DNA from 2 places in the Actinomyces radicidentis genome. Region 1 is predicted to be linked to the other one. Evidence: riboswitches for the same ligand, from Rfam matches in the RefSeq annotation. Region 1 holds a riboswitch; the other holds the start of a gene.
What was found. Region 1 has a riboswitch for S-adenosylmethionine ahead of AXF14_RS05150 (methionine ABC transporter ATP-binding protein). Riboswitches for the same ligand answer to the same signal wherever they lie in the genome.
Positions count from the first base shown of each region.

Region 2: another riboswitch for S-adenosylmethionine. It lies ahead of AXF14_RS09260 (cobalamin-independent methionine synthase II family protein); the one in region 1 lies ahead of AXF14_RS05150 (methionine ABC transporter ATP-binding protein).

Region 1 is NZ_CP014228.1:1,223,684-1,230,952, forward strand. Features, by position in the region: gene AXF14_RS05125 (DUF885 domain-containing protein) at 1-455, opposite strand, end outside; gene AXF14_RS05130 (low molecular weight protein-tyrosine-phosphatase) at 670-1,326, shown strand; gene AXF14_RS05135 (S8 family serine peptidase) at 1,429-2,331, opposite strand; gene AXF14_RS05140 (hypothetical protein) at 2,374-2,889, opposite strand; gene AXF14_RS05145 (alpha/beta hydrolase) at 3,355-4,473, opposite strand; SAM riboswitch class I at 4,726-4,816, shown strand; gene AXF14_RS05150 (methionine ABC transporter ATP-binding protein) at 4,810-5,853, shown strand; gene AXF14_RS05155 (methionine ABC transporter permease) at 5,850-6,596, shown strand; gene AXF14_RS05160 (MetQ/NlpA family ABC transporter substrate-binding protein) at 6,647-7,269, shown strand, end outside.
Region 2 is NZ_CP014228.1:2,169,566-2,176,834, reverse strand. Features, by position in the region: gene AXF14_RS09280 (glycerol-3-phosphate responsive antiterminator) at 1-66, opposite strand, end outside; gene AXF14_RS09275 (class I fructose-bisphosphate aldolase) at 71-865, opposite strand; gene AXF14_RS09270 (cobalamin-independent methionine synthase II family protein) at 1,277-2,479, opposite strand; gene AXF14_RS09265 (cobalamin-independent methionine synthase II family protein) at 2,510-3,715, opposite strand; gene AXF14_RS09260 (cobalamin-independent methionine synthase II family protein) at 3,877-5,139, opposite strand; SAM riboswitch class I at 5,367-5,456, opposite strand; gene AXF14_RS09255 (MarR family winged helix-turn-helix transcriptional regulator) at 5,681-6,691, opposite strand; gene AXF14_RS09250 (RecQ family ATP-dependent DNA helicase) at 6,843-7,269, shown strand, end outside.

The sequences.
Region 1 (7,269 bases):
AGCGACTCGGCGTAGCCGGTGAGCGCGCGCGGCACGTCGCGCAGGCAGGAGGCGAAGTCCTCCCAGTCGCCGGTGGTGGCGGTGGGCAGGTTGTCGAAGCCGTCGCGGATCGTCTGGACGGGGGAGGTGAGGACGTTGAGGTAGCTGAGGTCGTCGCCGGCCTCGGAGTCCTCGAGGTCGATGCCGAGGCGCTCGCGCATCGCGGCCACGGTGACGGCGTCGACGTCGTCGGTCGGGGTGACGCCGTCGAGGGCGCTCAGGGTGCGGCGGGCGAGGTCGTCGCGGGCGGCGAGGCCGGCGGGGGAGTAGTCGTCGAGCGCGCCGCGGTGGCCGGGCAGCCCGGTGGCGACGGCGAACTCGGGGGAGAGGGTGGCGAGGCGGTCGACGTGGTCCTCGGCGACGGCGTCCACGGCGGTGGGGGTGCGGGGTCCCTCGGGCAGGGCGGGGTTGGTCATGGGCAGAGCGTAGGTGAGGGGCGTGGAACGGGACGGACCGCGGCCCGGGGCGCGGTGCCGCACGGCCGTGGGGAGGCGCCCCGGAGGTCGCACGGTCGGCCCCGGGGTCGGCGCCCGGCCGTGTGACCGAGGTCGCGAGGCCGTTCGCGCGACGTTGGCGGGGCGTTCGGGCGTCGTTGCCCGTCCGTTGGGTCCCGGTTGAGAACCTCGGGGCATGAGCGAGACCCTGGTACGCGTGTCAGCCACCATCACTCCCTCCGACTTGCCCGAGCCCCTCCGCACCGACGGCCCCTACCGGGTCGCCATGGTCTGCACGGGCAACATCTGCCGCTCCGCCATGGCGGAGGTGGTCCTCGCAGGCCGCCTCGCCGGCGACGGCGTCCCGGACCGCGGCCCCGACGGCGTCGCGGTGACCTCCTCGGGCGTCTCCGACGAGGAGCTCGGCAACCCCATCGACCGCCGCGCCCTGCGGACCCTCGCGGCCGCCGGCTACGGCGAGGGCGACGACGCCGCGGCCGCCGCGGCCGCCCGCGCCATCAGCACCCACCGCGCCCACCGCGTCAGCGACGAGGAGCTGCGCGGAAGCGACCTCCTCCTCGCCATGACCTCGAACCACCTGCGCGAGCTCACCCGCCGCGCCGAGCGCCTCGGCGTCGACACGGACCGGATCCGCATGTTCCGCTCCTACGACCCGGCGGCGCTGGCCGAGCGCCAGGTCATCGCGGACGGCTCGCGCGCTCGCTACTCCCTGGACGTGCCGGACCCCTGGTACGGGACCCAGGCCGACTTCGAGGACACCCTCGAGGTCGTCGAGCGGGTCGTCGGCGCCCTCGAGCCGGCCCTGGCCGAGGTCGCCCGAACCCGCCGCTGACGGCGCAGCACGACGACGGCGGGCCGTCCCGGGGTCTCCCGGGACGGCCCGCCGTGCCGTGGGCGCCGCCGGTGGCGCCGTGCTCGGCCGTGACGGCGCGACTCAGTCGCAGCCGAAGATCCGGCAGTAGTAGTACTCGCCGATGCCGCGGCCGCCCGTCGGGTTGCCGGTGTTGGTCGTCGGCGTCGGAGCCGCCGTCGGCTCGGTCGTGGCCGGGGCGGTCGGCTCCGGCGCCGGGGTCGTGCCGGCGACCGAGGCGACGGCCGCGGCGGCGTCGATGATGCCGGTGCCGCAGGTGCCGGCACCCGTGTCGCAGCTGGCGAGCGGGTAGCTCGTGTCCTGAAGGATCCGCGTGGCCTCCGCCGTCGTGAGCGAGGGCTTGATCTGGGCCATGAGCGCGATGGTGCCCGCGACGTGCGGGGTGGCCCGGCTCGTGCCCTGCATGTAGCCGTAGTCGGCCCCCTGCGGCGTGGTGGTGCCGGAGTCGACGGTGGAGAGGATGCCCTCGCCGGACTTCATGTCGCCGCCGGGAGCGGAGACCTCGACGGTGCTGCCGTAGTTCGAGTAGTAGGCGCGGGCGCCCTGGTCGCCGGTGGAGCCGACGGTGATGACGCTGTCGCAGTTGGCGGGGGTGTCGTCGGCGGCGTCGTCGTCCTCGTTGCCGGCGGCGATGACGATGATCGAGCCGCGCTCGGTCGCTGCGTCGATGGTCTCCTGGTAGTAGCTCGGGCAGTAGCTGGCCGAGCCGCCCAGGCTCATGTTGATGACCTTGGCGGGGTTGTCGTTGTCGGGCACGCCGTTGACGTGGCCGCCGGAGGCCCAGGTGATGCCGTCGACGATGTCCGAGGAGGAGCCGCCGCACAGGCCGAGCACGCGGACGGGCTCGATCCTGGCGTTCGGGGCGACGCCGGCGGTGCCGGTGAAGTTGCTGGTCTGCGCGGCGACTGTGCCGGCGACGGTGACGCCCTCGCCGGTGGCCCTGGACCAGGCGGCGGTCGCGTTCATGCCCCAGCTCGAGGCCGGGCCGAGGTCCCACTGCTTGGAGAACTAGGTGTCGTTCGGCGTGCTGAGGACGGCGAGCGCCGTCATGACGATGTCGGGCTGGACGTACTCGACGGAGGGGTCCGAGCTCAGCGAGCTGACGAAGGCCTGGGCGTCCGCCTCGTCCAGGGTGCTGGAGAGCTGGACGGAGGCGAGGTCGCCGGAGTGGGCGGTGACGGCCTCGACGTCGACGTCGGCGCTCGTGGCGTCGGCGGCCTCGTCGATGGCGGTCGTCGTGGCCGCGGGCAGCTCGCCCTCGACGTCCGTCCCGGCGGACTGGGCGGTGAGGACGTCGGCGGGCTCCGAGTCCGCCTTGTGCTTGACGATGTAGGCGTTCGAGGTCGCCGCGTCGTCCGTGGTGCTCACGGCGGTGCTCGTCGTGTCGACGGGGTCCGTGGCGGGGGCGGCGGTCGCCTGGCCGGCGATCGCGGGAGCGGCGGCGGACAGGGCTCCGGCCGCGAGGAGCCCTGCCGAGGCGGCGGAGAGCAGCGTGCGCGCCCTCCTCGGTGCGAGTGTTCTCATTGGATTTCCTCCTGAGGGGATGGCCCGGGGTGGGCCCGACGGCGGGTCGAGGGAGCCCGCGGGACCAGATCGGTCACGAAAAGGTAACGACACCGATCCATATGTGGCCATAGGGAAAACCAAGAATTTGATAAGTTGCTAAATGGGGTGTGGCGGGACCTCGCCACGCGCCGCTCCCGCGGGCGGTCCCCACGCTCCGACGACGCCCGTGCGCGTCAGGGACCGGGTGCGGGTGCGCCTCGCTGGGGGCTTCGTCGCCGGTTGCCGGCGCGGCCGGCCCTGGAGCCCGCGTCGCCCGGCTCGCCCGTCATCGCGCGACGACGGCCATGCTCCCCGCAGGCTCGCGCGGCCCATGCGCACAGGTGCCGCCCAGCGCCCTCGCGGACGCCGCCCGGCGCACGCACGTCGCGCGCACGGGCCGTGCAGGAGGGGTCGGCCGGGCCCGGGCGCCGGCAGGAGCCCGTCTCAGCCGAGGCGCGCCCGCAGCCAGCCCGTGAGCGCGGCGAGGTAGTCGCTGCGCGCCGGCTCGGGGGAGAGGACCAGGTCGTGGACCCCGCCCGGTACCTGCCGCAGGGTGACGTCGTCGCCCAGGTAGGGCGCGCGCGCGATCATCTGGTCCACGTGCAGGACCACGTCGCTGCACAGCGCGTCCTCGCGCGTCGGGTGGTCCCCGCCCGACGTCGTCGAGCAGCACAGGAGCACCGGCACCGTGATCCCCAGCCCGTGGTGGACGTCGCGCTGGAGACGACGGATCCCCGCCATGAAGCCCGCCCGCGCCGGGAAGGAGGGGGAGGGCTTGAGCGTGAGGTCCCAGTCCCACTCCCCGCCCCACCGCTGGTGCAGGACGCGGGCGTAGAGGTCGTCCTCGACGTCGCCGAGCGCGGCGCCCGCGGCCCAGTCCGTGCCCGCGCCCTCGCCGAGGACCTCGTCGCGCCGGCCGGCCAGCTCGGTGTCGCGCTGCGCGGCCAGCGGCGAGTCGACGATGATCCGGTCCGGGTCGCGGCGCGCCATGAGGTCGATCGCCGCCGAGCCGTAGGAGCGCATGAGCCCGCCGGCCTGGAGGTCCAGCCACGGGGAGTTGAGCGTGACGGCGTCGACCGTGCCCGGGTGGTCCGAGGCCCAGATGACGGCCGAGAGCCCGCCGGTCGAGTGCGCGTTGAGGACGACGACGTCGTGCCCGTGCTCCTCGCGGATGATGCGCAGCGCCTCGGCGATCTCCTCGTCGTGGACGCGCAGGTCCCGCACGTCGTGCGGGGAGCGGTAGCCGAGGCCGGCGCGCCCGCAGGCCCGCAGGTCCAGCCCGTAGAACTCGTAGCCGGCCCCGAGCAGCGCGTCGGAGAGCCCCGTCTGGAAGAAGTAGTCGTTGCGGCCGTGCAGGTAGAGGACGGCCCGCGAGTGGCGCGGCGACTCCCCGGGGGCCGTGGCGGCCTCGCGCTGGTGGACGAGGACGGCGTGGTCGGCGCCGGGAGCGGCGTCGGAGACCGTGACCGGGATGCGGCGGGCCACCCAGGGCTCCCCGAGGATGTCCTCGGCGACGTCGGCGCGGGCGTCGTCGGTGGTGGTGCGCGGGGTCTCCAGGATCATCACGGAGGGATCCTGGCACGCGCCCCGGTGCCCGGGGAGGGGCGACGCACGCGACCGCGAGGTCGTCACGCAAACGTGCCCGCACCGGGACCGGCCTTAGACCGACCGTGCGCACGGACCGGGTGCGGGACGGCCCCGGGCCCCGGGCCCTGCGCGGGGCCGCGGAGGAGCCCGGTCGATCCGCGTGACCTTCGTCCCCCTGAGCGGACGGGGCTTGCCCCTGTGAGCCGAGCCGCCTAGCGTCCTGCCTTGAACCCATCCAGAGCAACCGAGAGACCTGGCTCGTCGACGTTGCAGCAACCCCCGCTCGCGGTGAGGGTGCTTCCGCCAGGACCGATGGAGGAACGAGTGAGCGCATCCCCCGCCCCGACGACGGCGGCCGACGGCCGCATGATCTCCCTGCGCGACGTTCACAAGGTCTACCGCCTGCGCGACGGCTCCGAGGTCCGCGCCCTCGACGGCCTCAGCCTCGACGTGCCCGCGGGGTCCATCCACGGCATCGTCGGCACCTCCGGCGCCGGAAAGTCGACCCTCGTGCGCTGCCTGACCAGCCTCGAGCCCGTCACCTCCGGGACCGTGAGCGTCGCCGGCAAGGACATGTCCTCCCTGTCCGCCCGCGACCTGCGCGACGCCCGTCGCAGCATCGGCATGGTCTTCCAGCACGCCAACCTGCTCGACCAGCGCACCACCGCCCAGAACATCGCCTACCCGCTCGCCATGGCCGGCGTGAGGTCGGGAGAGCGCCGCGGCACCGTCGAGCGCATGCTCGAGCTCGTGGGCCTCGCCGACCGCGGCAGCTCCTACCCCTCGCAGCTCTCCGGCGGCCAGAAGCAGCGCGTCGGCATCGCCCGCGCGCTCGCGGACCAGCCCGCCGTCCTCCTGTGCGACGAGCCCACGAGCGCCCTCGACCCGGAGACCACCCGCTCGATCCTCGAGCTCATCCGCGACGTGCGCGACCGCCTCGGCGTCACCGTCGTCATCATCACCCACGAGATGAGCGTCGTGCGCTCCATCTGCGACTCCGTCTCGCTGCTCGAGGCCGGCCGCATCGTCGAGTCCGGCCCCATCGAGGAGGTCGTCGGCGACGTCACCTCCCGCCTGTCCCACGAGCTCGTGCCGCCGCCGGCCGTCCCCGAGGACGCCGTGGGGGCCCGCGACGCCGTCGTCGACGTCGCGCTCGTCGCCCACCCCGGCCAGCCCGCCGCCTCCCAGGTCCTCGGCCTCGTCGCCCAGCAGGGCGCCGACGTCGCCGCCGGCGTCTTCGAGACCCTCGGCACCGCCCAGGTCGGCCGGCTCGCCCTCACCATCCCCGCCGAGCGACGGGACGCCCTCGTGGACGCCCTCACCGCCGCCGGCGTCCACGCGGAGGTCCGCCGATGAGCACCCTGACCGCCCTGGCCGCCTCCCTCGCCGTCAAGACGCCGGGCCTCGACACGGTGCTCGCCGCCGCGGACGACCGAACCTGGTTCAACAACCCGGTCATCCAGCGCAAGCTCGGCCAGGCCACCTGGGAGACCATCGAGATGACCCTGGTCTCCGGGATCATCACCGTGCTGCTCGGCCTGCTCCTCGGCCTGGCGCTCGTCACCACCGGCAAGCGCGGCCAGCACCGCAACCGGGCCGTCTACGAGATCCTCTCGCAGATCGTCAACATCGGCCGCTCGATGCCCTTCATCATCCTCATGGTCGCGATCGTGCCGCTCACCCGGCTCATCGCCGGGACGTCGCTCGGCTGGCAGGCCGCCTGCGTCCCGCTCACCATCGGTGCCATCCCCTTCTACGCGCGACTGGTGGAGACGGCCATCAACGACGTCGACCACGGCAAGGTCGAGGCGGCCCTCATGATGGGCGCCTCCGGCAGCCAGGTCACCTGGGGGGTCCTCGTCCGCGAGGCCCTTCCCACCCTCATCCAGTCCGCGACGGTCACGATCATCACGCTGCTCGGCTACTCCGCCATGGCGGGCGCCGTCGGCGGCGGCGGCCTGGGCGACCTCGCCATCCAGTACGGCTACAACGGCTACCAGACCGACGTCATGGTCATCACCGTCATCACCATCGTCCTCGTCGTCGCGGTCATCCAGGTCGTCGGCGACCTCCTCGCCCGGCTCGTCGACCACCGCTGACGGCGCCGGCCCCACCGTCCCGACCCACCACCCACCCGAAAGGCACTCGCATGTCGCTCACCATCACCCGTCGCTCCGCCCTCGCCGGCGGCCTCGCCTCCGCCGTCGCCCTCACCCTGGCCGCCTGCGGCAACGACTCCGGATCCTCCTCGGCGGACTCCACCGCCTCGGCCGCCTCCGACGCGACGGCCGTCGCCTCCGAGGCCCCCTTCTACGCCGCCGCCACGGCCGCCCCGGCCGGTGCCGTGGACGTCAAGGACGTCGCCACCAAGGGCATCACCGTCTCCGGCGACACCGCCACCATCAAGGTCGGCGCCTCCCCGGAGCCGCACGTCACGATCCTCCAGTGGGTCCAGGACAACCTCACCGCCGGCACCGGCATCTCCCTGGACATCACGTCCATCAACGACTACCAGACGCCGAACTCCTCGCTGGGCGACGGCTCCCTGGCTGCCAACTTCTTCCAGACGCCGAACTTCCTCAAGCAGCAGATCGACGACAAGGGCTACGACTTCACGGCCACCGCGAAGGTCCACATCGAGCCCATGGGTCTGTACTCTTCGACCGTGAAGTCGGTCGACGACATCCCCGACGGCGGCACCATCATCCTCAACAACGACCCGGCCAACACCGCCCGCGGCTTCCGCCTCCTCGAGACCGCCGGCCTCATCAC
Region 2 (7,269 bases), 950 kb from region 1:
GGCCTGCTCCAGCTGTCTGGGATTGCGCACCGAGGGGATCACGCGCCAGACGGATGAGACGGCCACGGCGTCAGCGAGCCTCGTAAACGGCCAGTGCGTCCGTGACCGACTTGCCGTCGTGGATGATCCCGGCCATGGCCGCAACCTTGGCCAACGGCTCAGGATCATCCACGATGTTGCGGCCCACGGCGACGCCCGAGGCTCCGAGATCCAGGCAGCGCGAGAGGTACTCGAGGTACTCCTTGAGACCCGTCTTGGGACCACCGAGAGCGACGACCGGAACCGTCACCGCGTCGAAGATAGCCTTGTCGTCGTCCGTCCCCGTCAGACGGGTCTTGACCAGGTCGGCCCCGAGCTCCTCGGCGAGCCGCGCAGCAACGGACACCGTCTCGGGCGCGAGCCCCGGTGTGCCCTTGCCACTGAAGCTGTACGGCAGAGACTCGACGATGACGGGAAGCCCCTGGGCGTGAGCCTGAGCGGCGAGGACCTGCACGGCGTCCTGTCCGTCGTCGGCCGCACCGAGGAAGGTCATGGCCACGACTGCGTCTGCACCGACACGGACGGCGTCACCCGCGTCATTCACCATCCTCGTGCCTGGGACCGACGGGTCGAGGACGTTACGTGACGCGTCGCACCTGAGAACAAGGCCCACCCCGTCCAGCAGCTCGGGTCGTCGCGATGCGATGCCGTACGGCACCAGTGCGGCATCGAGGCCGAGCGGGGCCATCTGCGGCACCAGGCTCAGCGCGCGGTCCACGTTCTGCGGGGCCGGGCTGAAGCTGTGGGCGTCGAGCGCCAGCATGAAACTGCGGCCGTCATCGTCAAAGAGCCGATGAAGTCGCCGCGTCGAGGCACCGATTGTCATGTCTTCTCCAAAATCTCGGGCACAGAAAAACGCCCACTACTGCCGTCTGGCAGTCGTGAGCGTCTCTTGTGCAAACTCGGAGTCTTTTGTTGTGGTCCTGCACACACTACGGGGAGACTGAAGTCCTGTCAACGCCGACGACGCAGTCCCTCGAGCGGGGTCGTACCGGAACCGTCACCTGCCGCTCCCCACCGGCCAACCCATGACGCCCACGGCAATCCATGACGTCGTCGCCGTCTGTGTCGTCCCCGCCACGCTCTGCCGCCGACGTCGTGGTTTGCCTGGGCAGCACCGTCGACCCCGCCCCTGGCGCAGCGCCGCCCCGCCGTCGGGTGTCCGACGACGGGGCGGCGCGGCGAGCAGTCGGGCCGCGGCGGGCCCGACGCCTCAGAGCGCCCGACGCCTCAGCGCTCAGAAGCGCTTCGAGGCGAGGCGGGCGCCCTCGGTGAGGGACTCGAGCTTCGCCCACGCGATGAGCGGGTGGACGCGTCCGCCCAGGCCGCAGTCCGTCGAGGCGATGACGCGCTCGGGGCCGACGAGGCGGGCGAAGCGCTCGATGCGCTCGGCGACGAGCTCGGGATGCTCGACGACGTTGGTCGAGTGCGCGACGACGCCGGGGATGATCACCTTGTCCTCGGGCAGGGCGGTGTCCTCCCACAGGCGCCACTCGTGCTCGTGGCGGGCGCCGGCGGCCTCGAAGGTGTAGCCGTGCGCCTTGACGGTGAGGACGAGGTCGACGATGTCCTTGAAGGGGATGTCGGTCGTGTGCGGACCGTGCCAGGAGCCCCAGCACACGTGGAAGCGGACCTGGTCCTCCGGGATGCCCGTCAGCGCCCGGTTGACGGCGGCGATGCGCTTGCCGATGAACTCGCGGTAGTCGGCCAGCGACGGCTCGGGGTTGATCTGGTCCCAGGACTCGGCGACGTCGGGGGCGTCGATCTGGACGGTGAGCCCGGCGTCGGTGATCGCCTTGTACTCCTCGTGCATGGCGTCGGCGCAGGCGGCGAGGAGGCTCTCGTCGTCCTCGTAGTACTCGTTCTTCATGCGGGCGGCCGAGCCCGGGGAGAGGGCGGCGACGAAGCCGTCGGCCGGGGTGAGGCCGTTGGCCTTGAGGCCGGCGAGGAGGAGGTCGACGTCGGCCTGGACGGCGTCGCCGCCGATGTAGGTGAGGGGCCCGGTGATCTTGGGGTTGCCGACCTTGTTGCGGCCGGTGAGGATCCCGGAGGTCGGGTCCTCGTAGGCCTCGTTGAAGCGGACGCGGTCGCGGCGGTCCGGGAAGGAGGTGAGCCGCGGGTTGCCGGGCGTGGAGCGGACGCGCTCGGGGTTGGCCCAGCGGTCCTCGTCGGTCATGGTGAGGCCGCCGAGGCGGGAGAAGGAGTAGTTCCACCAGGCGCCGTAGTCGACGGCGCCGGAGGTGATGTGCCCGTACTCGCCCTCGTTGACGATCGAGAGCCCGAGGTCGTGCTGGCGCTTGACGACGCCGTCGACGGAGGCGGACAGGACGGAGGCGAACTCCTCGTCGCTGATGGTGCCCTCGGTGCGGCGGTCGTTGGCGGCGAGCAGCTCCGGGGTGCGGGGCAGGGAGCCGACGTGCGTGGTGCGGATGTCAGTCATGCAGGTGATCCTCTCGCTGGTCGGCGCCGCTCAGAGTCGCTCGCTCGCGATGCGGGCGCCCTCGACGAGGGACTCGAGCTTGGCCCAGGCGATGTGGGAGTGGACGCGGCCGCCCAGCCCGCAGTCGGTGGAGGCGACGACGCGCTCGGGGCCGACGACGCTCGCGAAGCGCTCGATGCGCTCGGCGACGAGCTCGGGGTGCTCGAGGACGTTCGTGGCGTGGGAGACGACGCCGGGGATGAGGTACTTGCCGTCGGCGAGGCCCCCGTCCTCGACGAGCTCCTTCCACACGCGCCACTCGTGCTCGTGGCGGGCGTTGGCGGCCTCGAAGGTGAAGCCGTTGGCGTTGACGGACAGGGCGAGGTCGGCGATGTTCTCGAGACCGAGGTCGGTGGAGTGCGGACCGTGCCAGGAGCCCCAGCAGATGTGGTAGCGGACCTGGTCGGGGTCGATGCCCGTCAGGGCGTGGTTGAGGGCCTCGATGCGCACGGCGGAGAAGCGGCGGTAGTCCTCGACGGATGGGGCGACCTTGAACTGGTCCCAGGACTCGGCGAGGTCGGGGGCGTCGATCTGGACGGTGAGCCCGGCGTCGGTGATCGCCTTGTACTCCTCGCGCAGGCCCTCGGCCCAGGCCCAGACGGCGGCCTCGTCGTCCTCGTAGTACTGGTTGCCGATGCGGGCGGCGGCGGCCGGGGAGATGGAGGCGATGAAGCCGTCGGAGACGGGCTTGCCGGCCTTCTCGAGGGCAGCGGTGAGGGCCTTGACGTCGCGCTCGACGATGGCGTGGCCGGTGTAGCGGATCTCACCGGTGACGGTGGGCCACACGGGAACGCCCTGGGTGGCGAGGTGGATGCCGCTGGTGGGGTCGGAGTAGGCGTCGGCGAAGGCGACCCAGTCGCGGCGGTCGCCCATGGCGTCGAGCTCGAGCTTGCCGGCGGGGGTGGGCTTGTGCTCGGGGAGCTCGTGGAGGATCTCGAGGCCGGTGAAGCGCTCGAAGGAGTAGGCCCACCAGCCGCCGTAGTCGACCTTCTCGGTCATGGTGTGGCCGTACTCGCCGTCGTTGACGACGTCGAGGCCGATCTCGGCCTGGCGGGCGACGACGGCGTCGGTCTCCTCGGTGACGACGTCGGCGAGCTCGGCGTCGGTCAGGGTGCCGGCGGCGTGGTCGGCGTTGGCCTTGAGCAGGGTGTCGGTGCGGGGCAGGGAGCCGACGTGGGTGGTGCGGATGGTGGTCATGGTCTTCTCCTGGTGGTGCTGCAGGGCGCCGGGCCGCGGGAGCGGGGCCGGGCGGAGGTCGTGGTGCGGGTGGTCGTGTCGGTGCTGGTGCGGCGATGGGGCGCCGGTTCGATCGGGGACGCTGCCCCGTGGAGCGCGCCCGCGGGCGCCGGGGCGCGCGCTCAGAAGCGCTCGGAGGCGATGCGGGCGCCCTCGGTGAGGGAGGCGAGCTTGGCCCAGGCGATCTGGCCGTGGACGCGACCACCGAGCCCGCAGTCGGTGGAGGCGACGACGCGCTCGGGGCCGACGACCTCCGCAAAGCGGGTGATGCGGTCCGCGACGAGCTCGGGGTGCTCGAGCACGTTGGTCACGTGGGAGACGCAGCCGGGGACGAGGTACCTCTCCTCCGGAAGCTGGCCGTTGTCGACGATGTCCTTCCATATCTTCCACTCGTGCTCGTGGCGGACGTTGGCGGCCTCGAAGGAGAGCCCGTTGGCGTTGACCTGGAGGGCGAGGTCGACGATGTCGCGGAAGGGGATGTCCGTGGAGTGCGGGCCGTGCCACGAGCCCCAGCACACGTGGAGGCGGACCTGGGCGGGGTCGATCCCCTCGAGTGCCCGGTTGATGGCGTCGATGCGCACCTGGGTGAAGGCGCGGTAGTCGGCCAGGCTCGGCTGGGGGTTGAACAGGTCCCAGGTGTCGGCGAGGTCGGGGGCGTCGAGCTGGAGGGTGAAGCCGGCGTCGGTGATCGCCTTGTACTCATGGTGCAGGGCGTCGGCGAAGGCGTTGACCTGGTCGTCGTCGTACTCGTAGAAGCCGTCGTCGAGCCGCCCGGCGGAGCCTGGTGAGAGGGCGGAGATGAAGGCGGAGCCGGGCGTGAGGCCGTTCGCCTCGAGGGCGGCGCGGGTGGCCGCGAGGTCGCGGGCGACGTCGTCGGCGCCGGTGTAGGTGACCGCGGAGGTGACGGCGGGCAGGAGCGGGCCGCCCTCGCCCTTGAAGAAGGCGGCGGAGACGTCCTCCGCGCCGCCGAAGAGGGTGCCGGAGCCCGGGTCGCCGTAGGCCTCGTCGAAGGCGAGCCAGTCGCGGTGCTGCGTCCACTCGGCCAGGTGGATCGAGGTGGTGCGCGAGCGCGAGGGGCGGATGGTCGCGGGGACGTAGTCGGGGTGGGCGGGGTCCTGCGGGGTGACGCCGGAGACGCGCCGGTAGGCGTAGAGCATCCAGGCGGTGTAGTCGCCGCCGACGGCGATGTGGCCGTACTCGCCGTCATTGACGACGTCGAGGCCGAGGTCGATCTGGCGCTTGACGACGCCGGCGGTCTCGGTGGCGACGACCTCGTCGAGGGAGGCTCGGCCGAGGGAGCCGGCGAGGTAGCTGTCCTTGGCGTCGGTGAGGGCCTGGGTGCGAGGGAGGGAGCCGACGTGGGTGGTGCGGATTCGCGTGGTCATGGTGGTCCTGTTCGTGGCTGCGGCGGTGCCGCGGGCTGGCGGTGGGGACCGGCGCCGCGCCGCCCTCGTCGGGCGCGTGCGGCTTGGGGCTGAGACGACCGGGCGCCTCAGCGGGGCATGACCGCCCCTGCGACGCGCGGCTGCGCGGGCAGGGGAAGCTCCGTCCTCGCGGTACGGGGACAGGCGCCGGGGGCGTCGGCCTCGCATCGGGTGGTCTGCATGGTCGCCTTCCATCGTTCCTGGCTGGAGCACCCCGCCGGACGGCGTGGTTGCTGCGGCGTCGGGGAGCCAGGTCTCTCGGCCGCTCGGGATGGTGATGGGCGGAGCATAACCGCCGACGGCGGGTGCGTCGCAAGTCACGGCGCGACGCTCCCGCGGAGCGAGACAGGGCGCGGCGAGGGCGGGGTTCGGTCATGGCCGCACGCCGTTGAGCGCGGACGAGCCAGACCTCCCTGGACGAGCCGGGCGCCGTCGGCGTCGTGCTGGTCCAGGGAGGTCTGGCCGATGGTGGGACGGCGTGGGCCCGCCGGGCCCGGCGGCGTCAGGCGCGCTCGCCCCAGCCCTCGAGGCCGGAGCGGCCCTGGCGGCCGAAGCCGCGCCCGCGATCGCCGCGACCTCGGCGTCCGCCGCGGAACTCTCGGGCGCCGCGCTCCGGGATCTCGCCGCCGGGCAAGCCGGGGCCGAGCTGGCCGCGACGCCGCCCGTCGTGCGCCCCGCCCTCGCCGAGGGGGCCGCCGTCGGGCTCCCAGGAGCCGCGGTGCGCGCCGCGACCGCCGCGCGGGCCGCCCTCGTGATCATCACGCTCACCGTGGCGGCCATGGTGGCCGTGGGGGCCGTCGTGGTGGCCGTGAGGGCCGCCGTCGGGTCCGCCGTCGCGACCGAAGGGGCCGGGACCGAAGCGACGGGGCCCGAAGCCCTCCTCGCGCATCCGCATCATGGCCTCGAAGCGATCGTCGCCCATGCGGCGGCGGGCCTCGGCCTGCCAGTCGGCGGGGTCCTCGTCGGCGGCGACGCCGAGCTCGGCCTCGAGGGAGTCGATGATCTTGTCGAGGAGGCCGGCGAGCTGGGCGGCCTCCTCGTCGGTGAGGACGGTGAGGTAGTCGGCTCGCCCGCGCCCGACCTCGGCGGCGCGACCGGCGTCGGTGAGGGAGACGAGCATGACGCGCTTGTCCTTCTCGGAGGGGGTGCGCTCGACGAGGCCGTCGCCCTCGAGCTTCTTGAGGAGCTCGTTGAGGGACTGCTGGCGGATGTCGAGCAGGTAGGCCAGCTCGCGGGTGGGGATGGGGCTCTGCATCTGGAGGGCGGCGATGACGCGGCCGCGACCGCGGGTGGCGTCGCCGAAGGGGCCCGCGCCGCGGGGGCCGCGCTGCTCGTGGCGGCGACGGCGCACGAGGCGCTGGAGGCGGTGGAGGCGGGTCTCGACGCCGGAGCGGTCCGGACGCTGCCCCTGAGCGGCAGCAGTGGCGTCGGCGGTGGCGTCGTCGGGGTGGGCGTTGGTGTTCTGGTTCGGGTCCATGGTCGTCATGGGGTTCTCCTGGGTCGTGCTGGGCACCTTTCTACGGGTACCTGTCGGTTTTTGATGGAGACGAAGTTACAGGTTCCTGTCGAACCTTGTCAAGCAGGTATGACAGGAACCTGTACGTTCTGCGTCACAGCCCTAAGGCCTTCAGATTCCTGTCGGAGGGGCGCGTTAGCGTGGCGGCATGAGCGAGACGAGCAGCCCCAGCGCCACCTCCACGCACTCCCCCATCCGCGAGCGCGCCGAGGCAGTCCTCCGCGAGCTCGTCGGCCGCGCCGACGCCGCCCTGCGCGAGGACCAGTGGCGCGCCATCGAGGCGCTCGTCGTCGACCACCGCCGCGCGCTCGTCGTCCAGCGCACCGGCTGGGGCAAGTCGGCCGTCTACTTCGTCTCCACCGTGCTCCTGCGCGAGGGCTGGGCCGGCTGGCGCGACGGCGCCCCCGTCCCCTCCCCCGGCGCGCGCACCGGCGCCGGCGCGACCGTCATCATCTCGCCGCTCCTCGCCCTCATGCGGGACCAGGTGAGCGCCGCCCAGCGCGCAGGCATCAACGCCGTCACCATGAACTCGGCCAACGCCACCCAGTGGGACGAGATCGAGGGGCAGGTCCGCG